One region of the Cobetia sp. 2AS genome, then DNA from elsewhere that is predicted to be linked to it. Evidence: riboswitches for the same ligand, from Rfam matches in the RefSeq annotation. Region 1 holds a riboswitch; the other holds the start of a gene.
What was found. Region 1 has a riboswitch for thiamine pyrophosphate ahead of thiC (phosphomethylpyrimidine synthase ThiC). Riboswitches for the same ligand answer to the same signal wherever they lie in the genome.

Region 1 (10,529 bases):
CCTGGGTGCCTTCGGCCCGGGCATGATGGTCAAGGAATTCGACGAAGTCGTGTTCAGCGCCCCGATCAACACCGTGCAGGGCCCGGTGAAGACCCAGTTCGGTTATCACCTGCTGGAAGTTACCAGCCGCACGTGAGCCTTCTGTCACGCTCATGAGATGTCATGAGCGTTTGGCAGGATGTGACGAAAACGCCCCGGCCATCACTGGTCGGGGCGTTTTTTGTGGCTTAGAAAGTCAGCTTTCCTGTGTATCAGGCGCTCGCCTAGACCTCCTGATAGAGCTGGCTGCCTTCACGCTTGAACTTGTCGGCCTGCTCCTGCATGCCGGCCATCACGCTGTCGGCATCGCCGGTCAGGCCATGCTCATTGGCGTAATCACGCACTTCCTGGGTGATCTTCATCGAGCAGAACTTCGGCCCACACATGGAGCAGAAGTGGGCGACCTTGGCCGAGTCCTTGGGCAGCGTCTCGTCGTGGAAGCTGCGCGCGGTGTCCGGGTCCAGGCCGAGATTGAACTGGTCTTCCCAGCGGAACTCGAAGCGCGCCTTGGAGAGCGCATTGTCACGGCGTTGCGCGCCCGGGTGACCCTTGGCCAGATCGGCGGCATGTGCGGCGATCTTGTAGGTGATGATGCCGGTCTTGACGTCGTCCTTGTTGGGCAGGCCCAGGTGCTCCTTGGGGGTCACGTAGCAGAGCATGGCGCAGCCGAACCAGCCGATCATCGCGGCACCGATGCCGGAGGTGATGTGGTCGTAGCCCGGGGCGATGTCGGTGGTCAGCGGGCCGAGGGTGTAGAAGGGCGCCTCGTCACACTCGCTGAGCTGCTTGTCCATGTTCTCCTTGATCAGGTGCATCGGCACGTGACCCGGGCCCTCGATCATGACCTGGACATCGTGCTGCCAGGCGATCTTGGTCAGCTCGCCGAGCGTCTCGAGCTCACCGAACTGGGCGGCGTCATTGGCATCGGCCACCGAGCCCGGGCGCAGGCCATCGCCCAGTGACAGGCTGATGTCGTAGGCCTTGCAGATCTCGCAGATGTCCTCGAAGTGGCGATAGAGGAAGCTTTCCTCGTGATGCGCCAGACACCACTTGGCCATGATCGAGCCGCCGCGCGAGACGATGCCGGTCACGCGACTGGCGGTCAGCGGCACATAGCGCAGCAGGACGCCGGCGTGGATGGTGAAGTAATCGACGCCTTGCTCGGCCTGCTCGATCAGCGTGTCGCGGAAGATCTCCCAATCGAGGTTCTCGGCCACGCCATCGACCTTCTCCAGCGCCTGATAGATCGGCACCGTGCCGATGGGCACGGGAGAGTTGCGCAGAATCCATTCACGGGTCTCGTGGATGTTGGCGCCGGTCGAGAGATCCATCACGGTGTCGGAACCCCAGCGGATCGCCCAGGTCATCTTGTCGACCTCTTCCTCGATGGAGGAGGTGACCGCCGAGTTGCCCAGGTTGCCGTTGACCTTCACCAGGAAGTTGCGGCCGATGATCATCGGTTCGCTTTCCGGGTGATTGATGTTGGCGGGGATGATGGCGCGACCACGTGCGACTTCCTCGCGCACGAAGTCCGCGGTGATCTCCTCAGGCAGGTTGGCACCGAAGCTGTGACCCGGGTGCTGGTGACCGAGGATGGCCTCGACCGCTTCACTGCCTTGATATTCGTCGCGCAGCGCGATGCGACGCTGATTTTCGCGAATCGCGATGTATTCCATCTCCGGGGTGATGATGCCCTGGCGCGCATAGTGCAGCTGGGTGACATTCTTGCCCGGCAGGGCACGACGCGGGCGGTGGTCCAGCTCGAAGCGCAGTGACGACAGGCGCAGGTCGGCCTGGCGCACGCGGCCATATTCACTGCTCAGCTGATTGAGCTGTTCGGTATCACCGCGTTCCTCGATCCACTTCTCGCGCAGCGGCGCCAGACCCTGGCGGATGTCGATCTCGACCGCCGGATCGGTGTAGGGGCCGGAGGTATCGTAGACGACGATCGGGGGGTTCTCTTCCAGACCGCTGGAGGTCTGGGTCGGCGAGCAGCCGATCTCGCGCATGGGCACGCGGATGTCCGGGCGGGAGCCTTCGATATAGATCTTGCGCGAGCCGCTCAGCGGCGCGATGGCGGCGGCGTCGACCTGTGCTTCGCTGGCGAGGTGGCGGCTGCCATCCTTGCGACCGGCACGCGCGCGTGCCTTGGGGGCAGCATCAGGCTGCGAGCCGAGCGGTGACTCGGCGGCGTTGATGGCTTGCGGGTCTTGTGTCGTCGGGGCAGTGCTCATGCAGGTCTCCTCAAAGGGCGACGTCACGGCTGACGTCATCATGGGAAGACCGTGCGCAGGGAGAGGATGGTCGTCGCCGACTCCTTGCCAACAGGTGGCCCGGGAGCGAGGCGGCCGCGCGCAGCGGCTGGCCATCAGCTTGATTCCTACGCCGGTCCTAACCGGTTCAGGTTCCACGGGACCCCTTGCTGGCAAGCTCGCGCGTCAGGGCGGCGAAGCATGCATGCAGGATCTCAGCCGGTTCCACCGGCACCCCGTCAAGCGTGTTCAGATTTCAATGCGAGAGGGTGTTGCCCGAAGCGTCAGGCTTGCCCCGGGGAGCATTCTCGCATCCAGGCTCTGTTGGCCTGTCAGCCATGCCATCCGTGGAGGATGGCGTCATCCCGAGCGGCTCATGGCGAGCGCCGGGACGTCAGTCTGTGATGCCTCAAGCGCGATCGAGGCCCATCTGCCAGAAGTCGATCTCGAGTCGCGTGGCGTCCCGGAAGACATCGACCAGTTCACCCAGTCGGCGCTCCGAGACCTCCGAGAGACGCGCATCCAGCCATTCACGCTCGGCTTCGACGGCTTCCTTGAAGTCATCGCTTGAGTACATCGCGATCCAGTCCGCGTATGGATTGTTCTCGATCTCGGTGGTGTCCTGATCGAGCAGCCACTCGGCGATCTCGCCGTAGCCGATCAGGCAGGGCGCGAGCGCCACGTGAAGATCGAGCAGGTCGCCGCGCTGGCCGCAATCGAGCACGTAACGGGTATAGGCCAGGGTGGCGCGCGATTCCGGCAGCTCGCTCAGGTCATCCTCGCTGATGCCCCACTCGCTGCAGTAGCCGATATGCAGATCGAGCTCGGTATTGAGGATGGTGTCGAGACTGGCCGTGGCCTGACGCAGCTCCGCGAGGGTGCGGCTCTTGTAGGCGGCCAGCGCCCAGGCGCGCGCGAAGTGGATCAGGAACAGGTAGTCCTGCTGCAGGTAATGGCGGAAGGACTCCTCCGGCAGACGACCTTCGCCCAGTTGGCGAACGAAGTCGTGCTCGAGATAGTCACGCCATTCCTCGGCGCAGGCACTGGTCAGGTCGTTGAAACTAGGCATGACGCATCCCTCGGTGAGCGTGCTGACGACCCGTGATGGGGCGACAGGTCTCTGGCGCAAGCGTGGCCAGTACCGGAACAGGAGCAGGGGAAAAGCGGGGGAGGTGCCGACAGTCACCGTGAGAAAGTGGTGACGATATCGAGTGGCATCGCTTCGCGCTTGATCCCTACGCCGGTACTAGCCGGATCAGGTTCGGCGGGATCGTCATTCACGCAAGGACATTGCCTGCGCATGACATCTCAGCCGGTCTTACCGGCACCCCGTCAAGCTGTGACATATGAGTCACGATGCAGCGAGTGTAACAGCCCTGCAGCGCAGAAGAAGGGCAGTGTGAGCAAAAATGCATACGACTTTGGGAGGCATGTCGAACGTGTGAAGAGCCTCAAGCGGGCTTATTTATGGAAGCCTCAAGCGGCAATGTTGGCCATGAGTGCCGGCAGGTGGCGCGCCAGTCGCGCAAGGTCACGTGGCTCATCGACATCCCAGCTGACCGGCAGGCAAGCGGCCGTTCTCCCGGCCTTGGCCAGCAGCTCTAAAGTGTCCCGGCAGACATGGGCATGACTCCAGCGGGGCAGCAGAAAGGCTTGCGGGCAGGGCGCCTTGAGGCCGATCAAGCCATAGCCGCCATCGTCGGTGGGCTGCAGCACCGCGTCGTGAGTGCGCAGTCTATGGGCTGCCTCGCGCAGACGCTGGCTGTCCAGCGCCGGCAGGTCGGAGCCCATCAGCAACACCGGCCCCTCGGGCAGATGTCGGGCCATGGCCCGGGACATTCGCTCACCGAGCTCCCCCTGTGGCTGCGCCTCGAAGGTGAGGTCGGCAGAGGCATCGACAACGCTTCGCAGCCGGGCTTCCAGCGCTACCCGCAGAGCCGCCTGTTCAGGTGCCTGACTCGACGGCTCGGCAGAGGGCGTCAGCATCACCACTACCTTGCCGAGGCGCGCGGCGCAGGCGTGGTCAACGATATGGCTCAGCATCCGCGCATAGAGTCGAGCTGCGCCCTCGGGGCCGAGTGCGGGGATCAGGCGTGTCTTGCAGTGGCCGGCGATGGGCAGGCGACCGAAGATGATGAGAGTCGGGCGCACCTCTGACGCGGCATCAACTGTGGGCAAGGTAGGCAATGCCGTATCACGCATGGGGCATGCCGCGCTGCTCACAGGCCTGCGCTGCGGCGCGATAGCCGTAGAGGCGTGCCAGACGTGCAGGGGAGACGCCACACCAGGCCGCCAGCCGCAGTCCCCACATCTTGACGATGGTGCGCCAGACGCCATGGGTCTCCCAGCGCCGACCGCTGGTCGTGACGCGCGCCGTCAGGTTCATTGGCGGGGTCAGATGCTTGAGCTGGGCACTCAGCCAGACATCTTCCATCAGTGGCATGTCGGCAAAGCCGCCGATGGCCTCGAAGGTCGAGCGCTGCACGAACTGGGACTGGTCGCCCGTGCTGATGCTGGTCAGCCGCGAGCGCAGATTCATCATGGCGGCGATCATCGGTAACCACGGCGACTCGCCCTTGATGCTGACATCGAAGCGGCCCCAGTCGCTGCGGCGATGCGTCGTGACGGCCTCTTTCAGCAATGCCAGCGCATTGTCGGGCAAGTCGGTATCGGCATGCAGAAACAGCAGCCATTCTCCGCGTGCACGTGCAGCTCCGGCATTCATCTGGCGTGCCCGGCCCGGCTCACTGTTCAGCACGACATCACACAGCGGTCGGGCCAGTGAGGGGGTGTCATCCGTAGAGCCGCCATCCACCACGATCACTTCACAGTCACCCCCCGCGCGCAGGCGACTCAGGGCAATCAGGGTTTGCACGATGCCGGCTGCCTCGTCATGCACCGGCATCACGATGCTCAGCCAGGGAGCGCGCGTCAGGTGCGTGCATGTGCTCGACAGGGAGTCCCGGTTGGCGGGCGTCCGTGATGCTGGGGGTGGCGGCTGGTTCATGGCGGCAGGCTCCGACGATGGCGTATTCGTTGGATCATACGCAGGAGTTCGTAGGCTGGATGCACGGGCGAGAGACGCTCTCTCAACGCGTCATCGTTCATTAAACGCTTGGCGTCGACCCAGTGTCGCTCCATGGCCACACAATGCCTAGCTGGCCATTGGGTGCATGCGGGGATACAGGACTACATTTCTGTAATTCGAAGGCGGGGCATGCAAGGCAGGTCTCTGAGTCTGCAGCAGGCAAGCGCTGCATTCATAGGCCCTCTGCCAGACAGCTCCTGGAAAGAGAGCCGGAAGAGAGGGTTTGGAGAAGAGGGCTTGGAGAAGAGGGCTTGGAGAGGAGGGCTTGGAGAGAGGGCTTGGAGAGAGCGCGTGAATAAGGGCCAGGGCCTCGGTTATCAAAAGCCCGTTCTGCTGGAGGTCAGGCCATCAATCGAAGGTGAGGCGATAGAGGCCAGCCGCGCCGCTATCTGAGGTGAAGTACAGGCTGCCATCAGGGCCGAACAGGACATCGAGCGGGCGAATCCAGCGCTGACCGCTACTGCTGTCCTGCAGACCGGTCAGCACTGGCACCAGGCGTGCTGCAGTGTCTGGCGTCGCCAGCTTGAGGCCCAGCAGGCGAGGCTCACGGCGGCTGGCCGGGTCACCCGCGGCGTTGCCGGAGGGCGCCGTGCCCCAGCTGCCGTGGACTGCCACCACGACATCCATGTCTGCAGCCAATGGATGCTCTGGCGGTACCACCGCGATTCCCATCGGTGCACTGCGAGCGGGGATCTCGGCCAGCGGCGGCGCAATCTCGTCACGCTCACGCGGTGAATCGCTCGTGATGCAATCATCCGCCTGCCAGCGGCCATCGACCCACTGATACCAGGGCATGCCATGGAAGCTGCCTTCGCGGGCAGCAACCACCAGCTCGCGAGGTTGCTCATAGCCCCAGTGGTCGGGGCCGTTGTTGGTGGCCAGCAGACGCGGCTCATCTTCCATGCCCAGCTGCCAGGCGAGGCCTACCGGGTTGCGCAGCCCGCTGGCCCAGGGCTGCCAGTGCGGGGCATCGCCGGATTCCTCAAGGCGCAGCACGCCACCGCGGCGTTCACTGAAGGAGTAGCCCTGCTCGCTGCCTGCAAGGTATTGATTCGAGCAATTGCCCTGGATGCCCAGCGCCAGATAGAGGCCACCATCTGGCCCGAGACTCAAGGTGCGCGAGTTGTGGCCACCGCCGCCGGGCAGGGCGATCAGCTCACGAAAGTCATCGCGGGTGAGAGCCTCGCCGGGTGAATAGTCGGCGACCAGCAAGGCGGCGGTGGTCGCGACATAGAGCTTGTCACTGCGCACCACCAGCGAGTGAGGGTAGCCCGACAGTTCAACCAGCGTCTTCACGGCAGAGAGGTTGCCGTCCGGCGTCAGCTGAGCGCGATAGACACGCTCGGCCCGCGAACCGATCAGCAGCTCGCCAGCATCAGTGAGGTGCAGCATGCGTGGGCTGTCGAGCGAGGCCAGCCGTTCGAGCGTGGCGCCCTCAGGCAGCTTGAGCGCTGGGGCATCACTGGGCACTTGCTGAGCGCTCACCAACAACAGTGAAGAAGTGCCTGTCTCTGCCTGGACCGGCAGAGACAATGCGAGACAGGCCGCCGCGGCACTTGCGACCAGACGTGCCGTCACTCTTGTTGCCACACTTGTCGCCAAGCCTGTCATCAGGCGTGCCGGCTCCGCCCGGGACAGTGAGGGACGACGGGGCGATGCGCTTGTGAGGTGAGCGGTGTGAGTCTCGATCGGCATCCTTGCCTCCTGTCATTGAGCCATGCGCATTCAGTCTGGGAGCTGATGGCCTGATGTGCCAGTGCTGCCCTCAGCCGCGCTTGCTGGCCTTGCGGCGATGCTTGAAATAGCGGCGCCAGCCCTTGAGCGAGAAGAAGGAATAGGTGCGCGCATAGAAGCGGGATTCCTGCCAGCCCGGTTGTTGCTCCATTTCCTGCGGGCTCTTGCGCCAGCGCTTGTATTCCCACTGATACTGAGCCGGCGCCAAGGCGATCGCCGCTTCCACCGAGGCATTCACCCCGCGTGCCGAGGCGACTTCCTCTTCGCAATAGACTCCCTCATCCGCAGCGAGGAAGTGGATGGCGAAGCCATGGCCGTCTTCCAGACGCTGGGCGACACCGGTGACGACGCGCGCATCGGTTCTCGCCACCAGCTTGGGCAGCAGGGTGGCGGTATAGGCGGGGCGGCCATAGAAGTCGGCGAAGACGCCGCTGCCACGGCCCGGCTCCTGATCCGGCAGTATGCCGATCGCTTCGGCGCGCTTGAGTGCCTTGAGCAAGGCGGCCACGCCGCGCGAGTTGGTGGGCACCAGGCTCGCGCCCATGCGTTCACGACCATTGCGGATGATCGGGTCGAGGCGCTCGAACTTGGGCGGCTCGTACATGGCGGTGAACGGGAAGTGGCTGGAGAGCCAGAAATTGAGCACTTCCCAGTTGCCGAAGTGCGGCGCCAGCACGATGACACCGCGCCCCTCGGCGCGCGCCTCGTCGAGCAGGTTGCGGCCGTGGACCTCGAGAATCGAATCGCGCACGGCGTCTTCATCGCCCAGCCACACCTTGCCCAGTTCCAGCATGGTGGCGGTGGAATGCGCGAGGCTGTCGCTTGCCAGACGCGCGCGCGCCTGCCTGTCGAGCTGCGGGAAGGCCTGGCCAAGATTCTGGCGCGTGACCCGGCGCTCGCGGGGATTGCACAGCTGCACCACACGCGCCAACGGGCGCGCCAGCCACCAGAGCTGGCGGGTGCTGAGCCCGGACAGTCGTTGCCACAGACAGGCCACGGAGTTGGCCTTGAGAGGAGTCAGGCGCTGTTCCATGGCCTGTTCGAACCGCTTGAGAGTCTTGTCCATCGTCACACGTGAAGTTCCGGTGGTCTGGCGTGAAAGATCGCGCCTGTCTGACGCGAAGGCAGGCGCCGTGACATCGTCAGGTGTCGCGGTGCCGCACTCGAATGATACTCATTGTGCCAGAGGGGGGCGGTGCCTGCAGGCTCCATCGTGGCAGGCGCCAGACACTGGCGCGGGGTATCATTCAGCACTCAGACAGTCGCCACCTTCGATACGTTCACCTGCTGCGGAATTGCCCGTGCCGCCGCGGTGTCGCGTGTGGCGCCGAGTTGTCACCGCCAGCCGTGTGGTGACGTCGACCCTCATCGCCAGTGTCCCTTGCCGCGGAGCCCTGATGTCAGCCCCTGATTCCCTCGTTCCCTATCCGCCTGCGGATACTGTCTGCCCGCTGTGTGAGACGTCCCAGAGCCAGCATGTACTGCACCTGGTACAGCGGCGCAGGTCGTGCCCCGATACCGGTCAGCGACCGCCCGCCGACGAGCGCGATTACCTGCGCTGCCCGGAATGTCATCTGCTGTATCTGGCGCCGTCCCAGCGTCTGGATGCCAGGGCAGAGCAGGATATCTACGACCAGCACGAGAATGACCCGGCAGACCCGCGCTATCGAAGCTTCCTGGCCAAGCTCTTCACGCCGATGTGCGAGCGGCTCGCGGCCGGTGCCAGCGGGCTCGATTTTGGCTGTGGGCCGGGGCCTGCCCTGGCGCAGATGTTCGAGGAGGCGGGCCATCCGATGGCGCTGCACGACCTCTATTATCATCCAAACCCGGCAGCGCTCACCCGCCAGCATGACTTCATCGTCAGTACCGAGGTGATCGAGCATCTCTACGCGCCGGGCGAGGTCTTCCGCCAGTGGTTGCGCTGCCTCAAGCCCGGCGGTCTGCTGGGGGTGATGACGCAGCCCGCCTCGGATGACCCGGAAGCGCTCAGGCGCTGGCACTACCTGCGTGATCCGACGCATGTGTGCCTGTTCAGCCCGGCGACCTTTGCCTGGCTTGCGCGCACGCACGGACTCGAGCTTGAGCAGGTCGCCAACGACAGCGTCATCTTCCGCGTGCCCCAACCCGCCTGACAAGAGCGCGGGGCAGGGCATGGATAGGGCGTGGGACAGGGCATGGATAGGGCGCTGGACAGGGCGCAGCGACACCCAAGACGATATTGTCGCCAAATGACGCAAAAAGGCTTGGATTTGGCGCGGACTGTCACTATATTGCCCGCGCCTTGACGTATTCTCGCAGGGCAAATTCCCCCTCCCGACGATATCCGCACCTTGCGGCATTGGCTGATCGCTGACTGGCGGCCGGCCGAGGATCTGGTCATGCCCCGTCATCTGCTGTTGATGTCCCTTGCGCCCCTGCTCGGCCTTGCCTTGCTGGGGATCGGTAACGCCATGCTGACCTCGCTGGTCCCGTTGCGGCTGTCTGCCGCCGGCGTCTCGAGCGAGGCGATCGGCCTGATCAGCTCGGCCTACTATCTGGGCCTCGGGCTCGGCGCGCTGGTCAACGACCGCCTGCTACTGCGCATCGGCCATATCCGCGCCTATGCCGGCTTCGCCTCGCTGGTGGCGGTCGCGGCGCTGGCCATGGGGCTGGGCGATCACCCGGTGGTGTGGTTCCTGCTGCGCATGATGATCGGCTGGTCGCTGGTCGGGGTGTATCTGGTCATCGAGAGCTGGCTGCTGAGCGCCGCCGACCCCGCCGTGCGCGGGCGTCTGCTGGCGCTTTACATGATCGTGCTCTATGGCGCGGGGGTGCTCGGTCAGCTGCTGCTGGGCGTGACCGCCATGCTGAGCCTCGAGGCGGCCTTCATGCTGGTGGCGATGCTGGCGGCGGCCTCGGTATTGCCGCTGGTGCTGCTGCCGCGCGTCTCGCCGCTGATCGAACAGTCCGAGCCCTTGAGTCCGTGGCGGCTGATTCGCATCACGCCGACGGGCGTGTTCGGCTGTCTGGCCTCGGGACTGGTGGTGGCGGTCATCTATAGCCTGCTGCCTCTGGCACTGGGCGATGGCGGCACCCTGAGCACCGCGGAGATCGGTCAGCGCATGGCGCTGGTGATTCTCGGCGGCATGCTGCTGCAGTACCCCATCGGCCGCTGGTCTGACAGCCACGATCGCCAGCAGGTGCTGATCATCCTGTCGATCGCCATCGTCGGCTTCGCCGCCTTGCTGATGGGGCCGGCGCGCGAGGGTATCGCCCAGCTGACGGTGCTGTTCCTGCTCGGCGGCGCCGCCTTCACGCTCTATCCGGTGGCGGTCAGCCACGCCGCCGACCGTGCGCCCGCCGGTGCCCTGGTGCGCATGAGTCAGGGCCTGCTGTTGATCAACGCGGTGGGGTCGACCCTGTCACCGCCGGCGGTA
Region 2 (10,529 bases), on a different contig from region 1:
GTCGCGGTGCTGATGATCGCGCTGGTGATTCAGCCGCTGCAGATTCTGTGGCTGTCGCGTCGCCTGGCACGCCGCTAGCGCTTGTGGAATAGGCACAAGACGGCGAGAGTGAGCCGGTCCTGAACCCAAAACGCCCTGTCGGAATCTCCGGCAGGGCGTTTTGCATTGGGCGCGCTCAAGCGCTCAGCGTCTCAGGGCGCGTTGACGTCGACGGCCAGGTGGCTCAGCGACTGGCGCTTCTTGATCATGCCGCGCTCGAACAGGAAGTCCTCGAAGTCACGGTAGCGGCCGGCATCCAGCGCGGCAGGACGCAGCGCGAAGCGCGGCAGGGTGGCGTACCAGGCTTCCTTGTTGAGCTCGGTATCCAGTGCCGGGTCGGAGTCGCGGAACATTTCCCAGCCCTGGTCCGGGTGATTGATGATCCAGGCGGTGGCTTCGCCGACGGCGGCGAGGAAGCCGGCGTACTGGGTCTGCTTGCGCTCGTAGCTGTCGCTGTTGGCGACGAAGATCAGCTCGTCATAGGTCGGCACGCCTTCTTCCTCGATGTAGAAGGCGCGGCCCTTGACGCCTTCCTGGGCCATCTGGGCCAGCTCGAAGTTGCGGAAGGCGCCGGTGACGGCATCGACCTTGCGCGTCAGCAGTGACGGCGTCAGCGAGAAGTTGACGTTGGTCAGCGTGATGTCATCCAGCGTCAGGCCGCTGTGCTGCAGCATGGTGGATAGCAGCACTTCCTCGACACCGCCGACCGAGTAGCCGACCCGCTTGCCCTTGAGGTCGGCGATCGACTGGATGTCGCTGTCGGCGCGTACCACCACCACATTCAGCGGCGTGGCGACCAGGGTGCCGATACGTACCAGCGGCAGGCCCTGATCGATCTGCAGGTGCAGCTGCGGCTGATAGCTGATGGCGATGTCGACGCGCTCGGCGGCGGCCAGCTTGGGCGGCACGCTCGGGTCGGCGGGGGCGATCAGCTCGACATCAAGGCCGTGCTTCTTGAACAGGCCCAGCTCCTGCGCCAGCACCAGCGGGGCGTGGCCGGGGTTGGTGTACCAGTCGAGCATGACCTTGAACTGCGTCAATGGCTGCTCGGCGGTGGCAGCGTCCTTGGTAGCGTCATTGGCAACGTCCTTGGAGTCAGCATCAGCGCTCTGTTCGTCGCTGGCGGCTGGCGGGGCATCCGCGGTCGGTTCAGTACCGTTCTTCGCCTGTTCGGCGGCGCCGGCGGTCGCTTCGACGGCTTCCTGGCTTGCCACCGGCGCCGAGGCGGCCGAGTCGCCGTTCACTCCGACCTCGGCCTGTTGAGCGACGATTTCCGGCGCTGACTGGGTGCTGGTGGCGGGTTCTGCCTCGGCGGCGTGGGCCGACATGGCGGTGGCTGGCAGGCTGCTCAGGCACAGCGTGGTCAGCAGGGTGGCGAAGGCGGTGGACAGCAGTGAGGCACGCGGTGAACGTGTCGGCTGCGCTTTGCGCCGTGGCGCCGATGACGAAAGAGACATGGCGGAGTTCCTTGTGATCACAGGGTAGTGGTGCTGCCGTTCGTGGGCGGCAGTCGTCAGGCTCATGCAATTTGTGTCGAGCGTCGTTGCGTCTTTCGGTAACGCGATCTTGCGGTCATGCGGTCATGCAGTGTCTGCCCGAAGGCCAGTCGTCTTGACCCGGGTGTATCAGCTCAGGCGTGTCAGCTCAGACGTGTCAGCCGGTCGCGGTGCCATGGCATCAGGGCGCGCAGCAGCGCATCCAGCGAGAAATAGAGCAGCAGGGAGAAGGCGACCAGCACCAGCAGGGCGGCGAACATCAGGTCGATTTCCATGCGCGCGTTGGCGTTGAGCATCAGATAGCCCAGCCCCTGACTGGCACCGGCCCATTCCCCGATGACGGCGCCGATGGGGGCGGCGGTCGCGGCCATGCGAATGCCGGAGGCCAGTGCCGGCAGCGCGGCGGGCAGCTGGATGTGGATCAGTCGGCGCCATGGGCTGGCACCCAGGGTATGGGCAAGATCCAGCCAGCCCTGTCGGGTCTGACGCAGGCCGTCGTAGCCGGTGGAGGCGACCGGGAAATAGATGATCAACGTCGCCATCACCACCTTGGACAGCATGTCATAGCCGAGCCACAGCACCAGCAGCGGCGCGATCGCGAACAGCGGTATCACCTGGCTGATCAGCAGCATCGGCAGCAGCGTGCGGCGCAGGCGGGGAATGAAGGCCAGCGCCAGCGCGGTGGCAAGGCCGAGCAGAATGCCCAGCACCAGCCCGGCCAGTATCTCGCTGATGGTGACGCCAGCGTGATGGGCCAGCAGCGGCGCCTTCTGGATCAGTACCTCGAGCACGGCCTGCGGTGTGGGCAGAATGTAGGGTGGTACGGCGGTGACGGCAATGATCAGCTGCCACAGCCCCAGCAGGAGCAGCGCGCTGATGACGAGGTGACGCATGGCGTGCAGACGTTTCATGCGGCCTCCTCGCTATCACGCAGGCGGGCGATCAGTTGCGCCTGCGCCGGTGGCAGGGCCGGGTCATCCAGCGGCACCGGGCGTGCGGCGCCAAGCCCCGGCAGGCGTTCCAGCTCGGCGCCGTGGCCCGGGATGCGCGAGGGGCGCAGCACCAGCAGTTGATCGGCAAGGCGCAATGCCTCCAGCGGGTCATGGGTCACCATCAGGACGGTGCGGCCCCTGAGCAGGCGGCTGGCCAGATCATGCAGCTCCAGACGGGTGATGGCATCCACCGCCGAGAACGGCTCATCCATCATCACGACCGGTGCCTGCTGGTAAAGCGTGCGGGCGAGGGCGACGCGCTGGCGCTGACCGCCGGAGAGGGCGTCCGGCCAGGCCTGCTCACGGCCCTCAAGCCCGACCGCGGCCAGCAGCTCATGGGCAAGCTTGCGATTGCGCGGCCGCCGGCGCAGGTCATCGCCCAGCCACAGGTTGTCGATGACGCGCCGCCACGGCAGCAGCAGGTCCTGCTGCGCCATCCAGGCCACGCGGTCGGTCAGCGGCTGACCGTCATCGGTGGCGAGGTCGAGCTGGTGGAGGTCTGACATCTCCAGGCCGGCCAGCAGGCGCAGCAGCGAACTCTTGCCGCAGCCGGAGCGCCCAAGCAGTGCCGTCCAGCTACCGGCCTCCAGACGCGCGGAAATATCGCGGAACAGCGTGTGGCCGGCGTAATCGATTCGTGCGTTGTTGAGGGTGAGTCCCAGCGACACAGGCAATTCCGTGGTCAGGCGGCGTGCCGGCAGGAGGAAGCAGGTGACGCGCCATGCAGGGCACGCGTCGGGGATTCCCTCCGCCGGTATCAACCGGATCAGGTTCCAGGGGTTGTCGCGCGACGTATCGCTGCGGCTCTCAGCCCATCCTCGGGCACCCCCATCCAGGCCGACAGTGTAACGTCACTGTCTTGCCGGTGTCTTGTCCGACGCGGGTCAGGTGGGCAGGGCAGGCGGGCAGGGCAGGCGGTGGCTTTCCTGAGTGGGGCGAAACGGACTATGCCGATGTGCCACGCCTTGGGTATGCTGAGGTTTACTGTAACAAGACGTGTAGCCCAAGGAGATCATCATGCCCGACACACCGGATCTCTCGACCTGTTCCAGTTATCCCGTTCCCCCGCGGCGGCCGAGCACGGCTGAGGCCGTTGGCGAGCCGCGTCCCGTGCCCAGGGGCTGGCCCGAGGAGTCACTGACCCGCCGGCTCTCGACCTATCTGGGCCAACCGCTCGAGCCGCTGGCACTCGCCTGGCCGGATAGCGCCAACTGGCTATGGCGCCAGCGTGGCGGCACGCCCGGCCTCATCAAGCTGGCGCGCACCGGCCCAGACCATGACCCCTTCTGGCGCGCCATGCGCGGGGTCTTCGGCGCCGATCGCTGGGCGACCCCGGAGGGCCTGACGCGACTGGCGGGCGCCTTGCCCGCGCGCCTGCCGATTCCGCCGCTGCCCCTGACCTTTCTCGGGCGTCTCGATGGCGCGCCCATCTGGCACCTGCCGTGGTCCAGCGGGCAGCCGAGTGATCTCAGCATCACCTTCTGTGAGCTGCTGGGCGACCAGCTCGGTCGCCTGCATCAGGATACGGTGTCGGGCTTCGGTCAGCCGCTGGCGCAGCCAATGCCGCTATTGCACTGGAATACCCGTGTCACGCGCTTTCTCGCCCATCACCCGCGTTGCGCGGAACTCGGCACGCTGCTCAAGCGCACCTTCCCGGCACCGACTCGCGCGGTGTGGTGTCTGCCGGACATGCGCGCCGATCAATACCTGTGCGCTGCCACCGGCTGGGTATGGAGCGATTGGGAGGCGCTGGTGTGGGCACCGATCGAGTTCGACTGGGCGCTGGTGGAGTTGCTGCTGGAAACGCCGGAGCAGCGTCAGGCCTTCATGAAGGGCTATTCGCGCCATGGGCGCATGATCGATCTCGATGGCCAGCGTGAGCTGTGTCGTGCGCTGTTGTGGGCGATGGAGGCCTTCGGTCCGCGGTCCTATGCTGAGCTTGCGGCAGCCCCGGCCTGGGTCTCGCCGCGCAGCCTGGCGTGAAATCCGCGTGCTGCACACTGCAAGTACATGAAAGGTGTGAAATTTCTCTGCAGCCCCATCGCTGACATGGAATACTGTGGGTGAGTCGTCGTGGACGTCACTCGAGATCTGATGTAGGGCTTGGCGGGGGAGCACTCGTGGTAGAGAACCTGAATTATTATTTCTTGCTGGCAGGCACGCTGATCGCCTTGAGCGTGTTGGCCAGCCGCGTCTCGGCGCGTCTTGGCATGCCGCTGCTACTGCTGTTCCTCGGCCTTGGCATGCTGGCGGGTGAAGATGGCGTGCTGGGCATCCAGTTCGACGACGCCTCATCCGCTTACATGATCGGTAACCTGGCGCTGGCGCTCATTTTGCTCGATGGCGGCCTGCGCACACGGCTGTCCACGTTTCGTGCCGGCCTGAAACCGGCGCTGGTGCTGGCCACCGTCGGGGTCTTCATGACCAGCGGCCTGGTGGGCCTTCTGGCCATGTGGCTGTTTGACCTCACCCTGATCGAAGGCCTGCTGGTCGGGGCCATCGTCGGCTCCACCGATGCCGCGGCGGTCTTCTCGCTGCTGGGCGGCCAGGGTGTCCACCTCAATGAGCGTGTCGGTGCGACGCTGGAAATCGAGTCCGGCACCAACGACCCGATGGCGATCTTCCTGACCATCACGCTGGCCGAGATCCTGACCGGTCAGCTCTCCGGTGTCGCGTCGGGCATCATGAGCTTCCTGCTGCAGTTCGGTGTCGGCGCCGCCATGGGCATCGCCGGCGGCTGGCTGATCGCCCGCCTGATGCGCTATCTGGACCTCGCGCCCGGCCTCTATTCGCTGCTGGCGCTGGCGCTGGGCTTGAGCCTGTTCGCCACCACCAACGAGATGGGCGGCAGCGGTTTCCTCGCCATCTATCTGTGCGGCCTGATGATCGGCAATCACCCCGGCCGGCATCTGGAGCACATCCTGCCGGTGCATGATGGTCTGGCGCATCTCTCGCAGATCGTGCTGTTCCTGATGCTGGGCCTTTTGGTCTCGCCCTCGACCATGCTGCAGTTCGCGCTGCCGGCCGCCATCCTCAGCGTGGCGTTGATTCTGGTGGTGCGCCCGCTGGCGGTCATCCTGTGTCTCAAGCCGTTCTTCCGCTTCCGCTGGCGTGAGTTGTGGTTCATCAGCTGGGTCGGATTGCGAGGGGCGGTGCCGATCGTGCTGGCGATCTTCCCGGTGATCACCGGGGTCGAGAATGCCGGTCTCTACTTCAATGTCGCCTTCTTCGTGGTCATCATCTCGCTGCTGGTGCAGGGCTCGTCGCTGGCGCCGATGGCGCGCAAGCTGAGGGTGGTGGTGCCACCGGGCGCACAGCCCAGTCGCCGCAACCTGCTCGGCATCATGCCGGTCAATGACTATGAGATGCTGGTCTATCGCGTCGACAACACGGCGCTGGAAGGCGTGGCGCTGCGCATGTTGCGCTTCCCGTCGGGGGCCAAGGTAGGGGCGCTGTTCCGCAATAAGGTGCTGATCCACCCCAAGGGCAGCACCTGTCTGCATCAGCAGGATGTGCTGTGCGTGGTGGGGCGCTCGTGTGATGTGCCGAGCCTCAACCGCATGTTCAATGGCGAGAGTCTGCAGCACGAGCAGCGCGCCTTCTTCGGGACCTTCACGCTGGAAGGCGATGCCAACATGCAGGATATCGCCGATGTCTACGGCTTGACGCTCTCCCAGGGCGAGCACCACCTGACCATCGCCGAGTTCATCACCCGTCGGGTCGGCGGGGTGCCGGTGGTCGGCGACGATGTCGACTGGCATGGCATCCACTGGGTGGTGAACGAGGTGGAAGGCAATCGCATCACCAAGGTCGGCCTGCGACTGCACTGAGCCTGAGTCCGTGTCAGGGCCTGAGCCTGTGTCTGCACCTGCGCCTGCGCTTCACACACTACGACGCCCCCATTGCACTGCGTGTAATGGGGGCGTCGTGTTTGGACTCATCAATATCGTATTCTGTTGATGTCAGGCCAATTTGTCCGTGACAGCGCCTGGCCACCGATTGTGGCCAGCGACAAGGAGGTGACTACATGGCCAGCCCACATCCTCATCTCGCGGGCTTTCTGCGACGATTCGAGCAATTCCCGCCCGGACTCACGGCGGATGAGAAGACCTTTCATGCTACCTTCAACGTGGTCTACGTGCTGGCGGTCAGTTGCCATCTGCTCTACGCCATCCTGCTGTTGTGGCTGGGCGAGATGGGCATTCTGGCGCTGAATCTGGCGATGCTGATCGTCGATCTGGTCTGCCTGCAGCTGCACCGTGCTCGCCGTGAAGCCCTGGCGGCCACGCTGATGGCGTTGGGCACCTGCGCGCAGATCAGCTTCTCGCTGCGCTATTTCGGCTCGGAGGCCGGGTTCGACTACTTCTACTTCGGCGCCTTGCTGTGCATCTACTCGATCCGCATGTCGTTCATGCGGCGCGTTCTTCTGTGTGCCGCCTGCCTGAGCATGCCGCTGCTGGCCTACATCATCCTGATGCTGGAAGGGCCGACCAATCCGCTGCCCGCTGGTTGGATGCTGGCATTTCGCATCATCAATCTGGGCGTCTTGACCATCTTCTTCACGCTGGTGCTGGTGCAGATGGGCTGGTCGGTGGAGCGCCTGCAGCAGCGTTTCGAGACGGGAGGGCGCTTCGATGCGCTGACCGGCGCCCTGAGTCGCGCCGAGCTGGTCGACAGCGGGCGTGGCATGTTGATCAACAACGGGGCGCTGAGCGTGATGATGGTCGATGTCGACCATCTGGCGCTGATCAACGAGACCTGGGGTCGCCAGGCCGGTGATCAGGTGCTCAAGGAGCTGGTGCGGCGCATGCGCAGCATCCTGCGCGGGGAGGACCTGGTCGGGCGCTATGGCGGCGAGGAGTTCGTGCTGTTGTGCCCGGGGCTGCATGGCGAGCGCGTCGATCAGGTGGCAGAGCGTCTGTGCAAGGGCGCCTCGGCGTTGCCGTTCGTCATCAATGACGGCCTCAACAGTCTGGATGTCAATCTGTCGATCGGTGTCGCCCAGCGCCAGTCCGGCGACAAGGACCTGGAAGGCCTGATCGCCAAGGCCGACGTCAATCTGTTCCGCGCCAAGCAGGACGGCGGCAATGGCTTCGTCAGTGACACCCAGCTGGGCCCCGTGGGTGGGCCGGGCATCGCCGTCATCAATTGAGCGCAAAGCTCTGTAAGCAGAGCTTTGCGCATAGAGATTTGCGAACAAAGCTTGGTATACAACCCAGCACGCCCCCGGAGAATGACGTTCATGTCTCCGGGGGCGTGCGTGTGTCAGGGCGTTATCAGGCTTGCCTTGAGAAGAGTCAGCGGCGGTTGGACTGGCGACGACGGCCCTTGCTTGCGGACTTGGGGGCATAGTCGCTGTTCGAGGCCGGCACCGCGAGCTTGGGCGCAAAGCCTTCCACGACTTCGCGCGTCACGAAATAGCCCAGATGCTGCTCGATGGCGCACAGGTTGCGGAAGTCATCACGCGAGACCAGCGAGATGGCTTCACCGCTGGCTCCGGCACGACCGGTACGCCCGATGCGGTGGACATAATCCTCGGCGGCGTCCGGCAGGTCATAGTTGACCACGCGCTGGAGGTCATCGATGTCGATGCCCCGCGCGGCAACGCCGGTGGCCACGAGATACTTGATGGTGCCGGCCTTGAAGTCGGCCAGCAGCTGCTCGCGCATTGCCTGGCTGCGACCGCTGTGGAAGGACTCGGCGGCGATGTCACGCTTCTCCAGCTGACTCACCAGCTTGGCGGCGCCACGCTTGGTCTCGATGAAGATCAGCGCCTGCTGCCACTGTTTCTCGTGAATCAGATGGCTCAGAAGGGCGGACTTGAACTCCTTGTCGACCGTGATCAGATACTGGCTGATATCCGGCGCGGTGATGTTCTCCGGTGCGACCATGATCTCGACGGCGTCCGTCACAGCGGTCTTGGCGAGCACGCGCACCTGGGCCGAGAGCGTGGCCGAGAACAGCAGGTTCTGGCGCTCCCTGGGCAGCTTCTCGACGATCTTGTTGATATCGGCGATGAAGCCCATGTCGAGCATGCGGTCCGCTTCGTCGATGACGAGGGTGCGTGTCTCGTCGAGGTGGATCGCGCGGCGGGTCAGCATATCCAGCAGGCGGCCGGGCGTCGCCACCAGGATGTCCACGCCCTCGATCAGGCGCTGTTGCTGGGGTTCGATCTCCACGCCGCCATACATCGCCATGGAGCTGACTTCCAGATACCTGGAGTAGTGCTGGATGTTGTCTTCGACCTGAATCGCCAGCTCCCGCGTCGGCGTCAGGATGACGGCATGTACGCGCTTGGCGCGTACCTTGGGCGCCTGCTGCAGGGTCTGCAGGATGGGCAGCACGAAGCTTGCCGTCTTGCCGGTACCCGTCTGGGCGGCGGCGATCAGGTTGTCACCGGCCAGCACGACGGGGATCGCCTTCTCCTGGATGGGAGTCGGGGTCTGGTAGCCTTGCTCGGTGACGGCCTTGACGATGGAATCGCTCAAACCAAGGGCAGAAAATGGCATGGTGTCTCGACTTGTCTAAAGGGGGAGGGGCAAGCGCACATTCTGCGGCAAGGAATGTCTGGCGCAGTGATGCTCACTGTAGCCGAAAGTCCGCTGACGGCCCGGCGCATCATTGGCCATCGCTGCTCAGGCAGGGTAGCGAAGTGGCGGCGATGGGCGCTGCGCGGCAACAATGAAAAAGCCCCGCCTACCTGAAGTAGACGGGGCTTTCGGAATTCAAGGTGGTGGAGGGACAGGGATTCGAACCCTGGGTAGGCTATTAACCTACGCCGGTTTTCAAGACCGGTGCATTCAACCGCTCTGCCATCCCTCCGACTCACGGAGCGAAATACTACCGAACCTGATGAGAATAGCAAGAGCTAGGCGAAGAAAAATCTTCGGAAAAGCCATCGCGGACAATCACTTGCAGCAGGATGGCGCCGGGGTGAGGCCGCCGGAGCCGCCTGCTGGCACCAGACCATGAATCAGGTCATGACTCAGGCCACGAAAAAGCCCCGCCTACCTGAGGTAGACGGGGCTTTCGGAATCAAGGTGGTGGAGGGACAGGGATTCGAACCCTGGGTAGGCTATTAACCTACGCCGGTTTTCAAGACCGGTGCATTCAACCGCTCTGCCATCCCTCCGACTCACGGGATGAAATACTACGGATTTTTCAGTCAGGGTCAAGGACTTGGCGTAAATTTCCTTGTCGTTCAGATGCTTGAAAGGTCGCACATGCCACAATGGCTGCGGAGACTGACGATGTCGTTGCCTTGCACGCGCCGGATGGTTGCCTCAATAGGGCTTTTCATCGTTCTGTCTCTTGATTAGGCAAACCCCTGAGGGCATGCTGGGGTCAAATCGATGAATCCATCGTAGCAACCTGAGGATAGACACCATGGCTAACAGCTCCTGGCAGGTCTCGCAGGATACCGCGAGCCGCTCGCTCAGTACTCACAAGGTACTGCGCAACACTTACATGATGCTGGCAATGACGCTGCTGTTCTCCGCGCTGACCGCTGGCGTGGCGATGAGCATGGGCGTCGGCCGCATGAACATCTTCGTGCTGCTGATCGGTGCCTACGGCCTGATGTTCCTGGTCCACAAGACCGCGAACTCCACCGCCGGCATCTTCGCGACCTTCGCCTTCACCGGCTTCATGGGCTTCACGCTCGGTCCGGTACTGAATGCCTACCTGAGCCTGCCCAACGGCGGCCAGCTGGTGATGACCGCGCTCGGCATGACCGGCATCACCTTCGCCGGCCTGTCCGCGGTAGCACTGGTGACGCGCAAGGACTTCTCGTTCCTTGGCAACTTCCTGTTCGCTGGCGCCATCGTGCTGATTCTGGCGATGCTGGCAGCGATGATCTTCAACATCAGCGGCCTGGCACTGGCCGTCTCCGCCGGTTTCGTGCTGTTCGCCTCCGCGGCGATCCTGTTCGAGACCAGCCAGATCATCCACGGCGGGCAGACCAACTACCTGCTGGCGACGGTGAGCCTGTACGTCTCCATCT

Region 2: linked by a shared signal. The riboswitch ahead of QD356_RS03100 (ABC transporter ATP-binding protein) and the one ahead of thiC (phosphomethylpyrimidine synthase ThiC) in region 1 are both predicted to bind thiamine pyrophosphate.

Annotation. Positions count from the first base shown of each region.
Region 1 is NZ_JARWKQ010000004.1:42,687-53,215, reverse strand. Features, by position in the region: gene QD356_RS12075 (peptidylprolyl isomerase) at 1-136, shown strand, start outside; gene thiC (phosphomethylpyrimidine synthase ThiC) at 264-2,273, opposite strand; TPP riboswitch at 2,400-2,540, opposite strand; gene tenA (thiaminase II) at 2,701-3,360, opposite strand; TPP riboswitch at 3,507-3,633, opposite strand; gene QD356_RS12060 (TIGR04282 family arsenosugar biosynthesis glycosyltransferase) at 3,768-4,469, opposite strand; gene QD356_RS12055 (TIGR04283 family arsenosugar biosynthesis glycosyltransferase) at 4,486-5,196, opposite strand; gene QD356_RS12050 (sugar dehydrogenase) at 5,728-7,074, opposite strand; gene QD356_RS12045 (lysophospholipid acyltransferase family protein) at 7,145-8,179, opposite strand; gene QD356_RS12040 (class I SAM-dependent methyltransferase) at 8,511-9,245, shown strand; gene QD356_RS12035 (MFS transporter) at 9,492-10,529, shown strand, end outside.
Region 2 is NZ_JARWKQ010000001.1:721,426-731,954, forward strand. Features, by position in the region: gene QD356_RS03085 (MFS transporter) at 1-78, shown strand, start outside; gene QD356_RS03090 (ABC transporter substrate-binding protein) at 192-1,496, opposite strand; gene QD356_RS03095 (ABC transporter permease) at 1,679-2,446, opposite strand; gene QD356_RS03100 (ABC transporter ATP-binding protein) at 2,443-3,195, opposite strand; TPP riboswitch at 3,254-3,367, opposite strand; gene QD356_RS03105 (hypothetical protein) at 3,545-4,510, shown strand; gene QD356_RS03110 (potassium/proton antiporter) at 4,648-6,357, shown strand; gene QD356_RS03115 (GGDEF domain-containing protein) at 6,555-7,679, shown strand; gene QD356_RS03120 (DEAD/DEAH box helicase) at 7,825-9,036, opposite strand; tRNA gene QD356_RS03125 (tRNA-Ser) at 9,259-9,349, opposite strand; tRNA gene QD356_RS03130 (tRNA-Ser) at 9,569-9,659, opposite strand; gene QD356_RS03135 (Bax inhibitor-1/YccA family protein) at 9,914-10,529, shown strand, end outside.